Regions from separate parts of the Yersinia sp. KBS0713 genome, predicted to be linked through region 1. Evidence: predicted binding sites of a transcription regulator. Region 1 holds the regulator's gene; the other holds the start of a gene.

Region 1 (3,174 bases):
TCATTTTCGAGGTTTGGACCAGATCGACTTCCCCTACTTGCTGGCAATGTTGCAAGGGTCATTTATCTCTAATATCAATACATTGGTGGTGCCGGGTGGAAAGATGGGGCTGGCAATGGAGCTGATTATGGCCCCGTTAGTGCAGCAACTACTGGAGGGCAAGACGATCGGCTAATCTCCTTCGTTTCTGGCGTTGCGATGATGCTGGCTGCAACACCAGGAACGTTGAACATCACTAGGGTGCTGATTAACTAGGCAATTTCACGAATTTCAAAACTGTGGGTAATGGTCGCCGCTTTACCCAACATCAGGGAGACGGAGCAGTATTTCTCTGCTGACAGCTCAACCGCACGCTCAACAATTTTGTCAGTAAGCCCCTTACCGCTGACGATAAAGTGCAAATTGATTTGCGTAAACAGACGCGGTGCTTCTTCGCGACGCTGAGAGGTTAACGTGACCTCACAATCGCGCACATCGTTACGCCCTTTTTGCAAAATAGAGACCACATCAATCGCGCTGCAGCCACCTGCTGACATCAACAACATCTCCATCGGGCTAGGTGCTTTATCACCGGCATTTCCATCCATCAAAACTTGATGTCCTGACGCCGATTCACCCAAAAATGTCAGCCCCTCAACCCACTTTACACGTGCCTGCATAACACTCGCTCCCAGTTAAATTTTCTGATCCAGACTACCCTTTCATTTAGAAACTGGCAATGTAACCCGATGTTCATCATGCTGAAGCGATACAACACAAGACACTGACCTCATCCTGTGCTACAAACAGAACCGAAAGTGTTGTTTCTAGAATTAAATAGGGTAGCTCCCAATACTCAGTGAAGGGTTTCTATCCAGTACGTATCTTGGCTATACCTTTCGGCAATTGAGCAAATTAATATGCTAAAAGAAAGTGTATTTTAAAAGCACGCCGTACAGGGAACTCTGAGCCCTGTTAAGTTAGGCAGCGATAACAACAGAGGATAACAGCGAATGGTTCTCGGCAAGCCACAAACAGACCCGACTCTCGAATGGTTCCTGTCTCATTGCCATATCCACAAATACCCATCGAAGAGTACGCTAATTCACCAAGGTGAAAAGGCCGAAACGCTTTACTACATCGTGAAAGGCTCCGTTGCGGTGCTGATTAAAGATGAAGAGGGTAAAGAGATGATTCTCTCCTATTTAAACCAAGGGGATTTCATCGGCGAGCTTGGATTATTTGAAGAAGGCCAAGAGCGTAGTGCCTGGGTTAGAGCAAAAACCGCCTGTGAAGTGGCTGAAATTTCTTACAAAAAATTCCGTCAGTTGATTCAGGTAAATCCAGATATCTTGATGCGCCTCTCTTCACAAATGGCGAACCGCCTTCAGATTACATCCGAGAAAGTGGGTAACCTCGCTTTCCTTGATGTTACTGGGCGCATTGCACAAACGCTGCTTAACCTGGCAAAACAACCTGATGCCATGACCCACCCAGATGGGATGCAGATTAAGATTACCCGCCAGGAAATTGGTCAGATAGTTGGCTGTTCCCGCGAAACTGTGGGGCGGATACTAAAAATGCTGGAAGATCAGAACTTGATCTCCGCACACGGTAAAACGATTGTCGTTTACGGCACCCGTTAATTCCCTATAAACCGGTGCCGATACCCTCGGCATCGGTTTTCTCAATCTTTTGTGATTAATAAATTTCTGGGGCCTAAATGAAGTGGCAACGGGTTATTTATCATCCTGAAGTAAACTATGCATTACGCCAAACATTAGTTCTCTGCCTGCCAGCAGCCCTAGGCTTTGCTATCGGCGAGCTGCGACTCGGACTGATGTTCTCCCTGATACCCGCGTGTTGCAATATTGCCTCGCTGGATACACCGCACCAACACTTCTTCCGGCGGCTGATTATTGGTGGCGCGCTCTTTACACTGAGCAGCTTCCTGACCCAGCAGCTGTTGCTGTGGCACATTCCCTTGCCGTGGATCATGCTCGGGCTAGCACTGGTGCTCGGTGTCAACGGCGCAATCAGCCCCCTCCATGGCCACTTGTTGCCCGCCGCGTTAATCGCCGCAATATTCAGCCTAAGCATGGTTGGTCGCGCACCTATCTGGCAAGCACCCCTGTTGTGCGCTGTCGGAACACTCTGGTACGGCCTCTTTAACTGGCTGTGGTTCCGGTTATGCAGAGACCAGCCGATCCGTGAGCCACTAAGCCAGCTTTATCATTTACTGGCAGATTATTGCGACGCTAAATACAACCTACTCTCCCAGCATGTAGAGCCGGAAAAGGCGCTCCCCCCGTTGCTTGATCGGCAACAGGGGATAATGGACAAAATTAACCAGCTTTATCAGCAATTTAACTTAATCAACAATGCCACCAAGGCGGAGCGCAAACGGCTATTGGGGCTATTTCAGATGGCGCTAGACCTGCAAGAGCACATTACTGCGGCGCTGAATCAGTCAGATAGAGTGCGAGACCTCCTGGAGCATAGTCGGATAGAGGAGGTACTTCGCCGCAATACGCAGATTATCTCAGCTCAAATGCGCGTTATTGCCGATGATATTCTCTATCACCACCGTGCCAAGCGAAATTTCACCGCCGGCGATGCGCTGGTTGAACTGGAAGAGATAGCCCAGCAGCACCCCAATAATCCAGTGGCGCAATTTTGCTACTACCATACCAGCCACGTTATCCAGATCCTGAGTGACCGACGCCCGCTGTATGAGCGCGAGTTGATCTCCAGCCAGCAACAGCAGCCATTTTGGCCCGCCCTTATCAGTTACCTCTCATTTAAGTCTGGTGCGCTGCGCGCTGCCGCACGACTGGGGGTGACACTGGCCGCAGGCAGCTATATTGGTGCCTTGATGCACCTGCCAAAACCTTATTGGATCTTACTCACCGTGATGTTGGTGGTACAAAACGGCTATAACGCGACTAAGGTGCGCATCTATCACCGCGCCCTCGGGACACTGATCGGGCTGGTGTTGGCGGCAGGTTTGCTGCATTTACAGATGCCGGAGGGGGTGACACTGGGCATTATGTTGCTGATCACACTGGTGGCCTATCTGGTGCAACGTAACAACTACGGGCTAGCGGTTATTGGTCGAACCATCACGGCGGTGTATATCTTGCAGCTATTAACCGGTGATGGCGCTGACTTTTTAGTCCCACGTCTGCTGGATAC
Region 2 (3,174 bases), 950 kb from region 1:
ACCAGAGAGTGTATTGATATCTCTGGCTTTGAACTCAAGACGTTGGCGAGCGGACTTGGTTCCTTGAAGAAAGCCCCATGGGTAATCCCCTAGGTTGCAATTGAGATCCTTCTCACCGCAATACTCTTCTTACTGGAAGTTGCCGCAATATTCGCAGCTCTCACTCAGAAAAGTTAATCATGCTATTTGAACACGTTATCAACACCTGAGGTGTGTTCAATTTCACACTAATCAATAGTAATTTGTAACGCGCCAATATTATATGTGATTGGAATCACAAAATAACCTGATTTATGGCTTACCAACACTATTATGCCCACTAGCATCAAGAATAGCTTATGGGCAGAAATAGGGTTAGCTAGCCTAATTACAGGGCCAGGAAGAAGCCGGCGATGGTAGCACTCATCAAATTCGACAGTGTCCCTGCGGCAACCGCTTTCAGACCAAATCGCGCGATATCATGGCGGCGATTCGGGGCCATGCTGCCCAACCCACCGAGTAAGATGGCGACCGATGACAAGTTAGCAAAACCACAGAGCGCGAAGGAGATAATCGCTTTCGTGTGATCAGAAAGCACCTGCAAGCCTGCCGCTTTAACTAACTCTTCCGCCTGTAGATATTGACCGAAATTCATAAATGCCACGAATTCGTTGACGATGATTTTCTGGCCAATAAAGGAGCCAGCAACCATTGCTTCACTCCACGGCACACCAATCAGGTAAGCGATTGGGGAGAATACCCAGCCCAGAATCAGCTCCAGCGAGAGTTGCGGGTAGTCGAACCAGCCACCAATTCCGCCCAAAATACCATTTAGCAATGCAATCAATGCAATGAAAGCCAGCAACATTGCGCCGACATTCAGCGCCAGTTGTAGACCAGAGGCAGCACCGGAAGCCGCAGCGTCAATCACGTTAGCTGGTCGGTCATCTTCAGCAATCAGGGTGGTGGCATCGACGGTATCGCGGGTTTTTTCAGTTTCTGGCACCATCAATTTAGCAAAGAGCAGCCCGCCCGGAGCCGCCATAAAGGAGGCGGCGATCAGATATTCCAACGGCACCCCCATCTGCGCGTAACCGGCCAAAACTGAACCGGCGACCGAGGCTAAACCACCACACATCACAGCAAACAGTTCTGATTGAGTCATGGTGGCAATATATGGCCGCACGACCAGCGGGGCTTCCGTTTGCCCAACAAAAATGTTGGCGGTCGCGGAGAGGGATTCGGTACGTGAGGTGCCGAGCAGCTTTTGTAAGCCGCCGCCTAACACCTTAATCACAATTTGCATAATGCCGAGATAATACAAAACCGCGATCAATGATGAGAAGAAGACAATAACCGGCAATACTCGCAGGGCGAAGATAAAACCGCCACCGCCAAAGACTTCAAACATTTTGTCGGAAACCAAACCGCCAAACATAAATGAAATACCGCTATTACCGTAAGCGATAACGTTCGCCACACCTTCAGACATCCCGCCCAGGATACGACGTCCAATCGGCACATATAACACTAGTGCCCCGACGCCCACCTGAATAATAAATGCCCCCACCACAGTGCGGATATTAATCGCCCTAAAATTACTGGAAAGAAGCACGGCTATTAATATCAGAACTGCCATCCCGACCAAGCTCATAAGCATGTAAGATCATCCTGTTAATGATTTGTATGAAAATAATATGGGCGGGATTATACCGACAAGCGCGCGCTATCAAACAATCTCTGTCACAAATAAACACAACTCAGAGCAACTGTTTGATATTTATTGTGATGATGGTCACAGAAAAATCACAATAGAAGAAATGGCACGCTAATTATTAGTTAGCTTTTCATGTGCAATCGAGGGACGGGGTTATCGCGAAAGCTTATCAGCAGAGGGTAAGCGAAATAAGCGCTGACTATTCGCCAGCAGATGGGTGGCTATCTCTTGCGGCGCTTCTGAGCGCAATTCACACAAGGCCGCGAACACATGGGCAGCACGCTCGGGTCGATTGGGTTGACCTTGGAAACCGGCCAATGGCATGTCCGGCGCATCAGTTTCCAGTAACAGAGCCGAGAGCGGTAATGCCGCCATAACCTTGCGGGTTTTCTGCGCCCGCTCATAGGTGATGGTTCCCCCAACGCCAATGTAATAACCCAAACGAATGAATGCCTGCGCTTGCGCTAAGCTGCCAGCAAAACCATGCACCACACCAGTGCGCGGCAATGCAGCTTTGCGCAATGCGGCAGCCAGTTGATCATGGGAGCGGCGGGAGTGCAAAATAACCGGGAGATCGTGCTGTTTAGCCAGCTTAAGCTGAGCCTGTAATAGCGCTAATTGTCGTAGAAACTGCGGCTCATCCATATAGAGATCCAGACCAATCTCCCCCACCGCCACCAGTTTTTCCGGTTTATTCGCCAAATAAGAGGCCAGCGCCGCTAAATCTGCCTCCTGATGCTCAGCAATATAGAGCGGGTGCATACCCAGTGCGGCAAACAGCGGCGGATAGCGCTCAGCCAAAGCTAAAATGCGGGGGAAGTAAGCCACACTCACAGCAGGGATAATCAGTTGCCTGACATTCGCCTGCGCAGCGCTCGCTAAGCTGGCAACCTCCTCACCGCTGAATGGTGGAAAGTCAAAGTGACAGTGGGTGTCAACAAAATAGGGGGGATCAATAAATGAGGGCGTCGGCCCCGCTATCAGTGTCATTAGGCCGTATCACCTTTGTTTTTTGCCGCGCTCGGAGGCGAAATAATCTCGCCCGCCAACAGCTTACTTTTGCTTTTATTGTGCGTGGTGGTCGGCACAATTAGCCCGCTGTCTGCCACGGTCATCTGAGGTGGAATATGTTGATTTGCCACGGCAACTGAATCGACGGGAGTGATGATATCTGGCGTTTGAATGATATCAAATGAAGAATCATCGCTATCAATCAACTCAGCCATATCATCTAGCTGGTTAATATCTTGTGGCTGGATCATACGGCGGGAGAGAGGGATCGCAGTTTTCTCGCCCCCCATTTCAGCTTGATACTGCCGGTCACGGGGCAAGAGCCAGTGCCCAACAGTGGCCAGGAAATAGCGGCCACAGCGGCGGCCCAAATGGTAATCTTGATTCAGTGCCGCCACACGGCTCCCCAGTGCATTACTGGCGAGGGGTTTGGGCGGGAAAATCTCGAAAATCCGCAGGTCACCCGG

The links. Region 1 encodes CRP, which controls carbon source genes, mostly activating them, when cyclic AMP is high. Its sites were predicted from a motif close to ATGTGANNNNNNTCACAT; they were not measured.
Positions count from the first base shown of each region.
Region 2: the regulator CRP is predicted to act here: its motif matches at 1,763-1,780, upstream of FFE93_RS18130 (NupC/NupG family nucleoside CNT transporter).

Region 1 covers NZ_CP042173.1:227,580-230,753, reverse strand. The annotation lists gene FFE93_RS00935 (phosphoribulokinase) at 1-175, shown strand, start outside; gene FFE93_RS00930 (OsmC family protein) at 252-659, opposite strand; gene crp (cAMP-activated global transcriptional regulator CRP) at 993-1,625, shown strand; gene FFE93_RS00920 (YccS/YhfK family putative transporter) at 1,703-3,174, shown strand, end outside.
Region 2 covers NZ_CP042173.1:3,817,173-3,820,346, forward strand. The annotation lists gene FFE93_RS18130 (NupC/NupG family nucleoside CNT transporter) at 368-1,639, opposite strand; gene FFE93_RS18135 (TatD family hydrolase) at 1,850-2,686, opposite strand; gene FFE93_RS18140 (patatin family protein) at 2,686-3,174, opposite strand, start outside.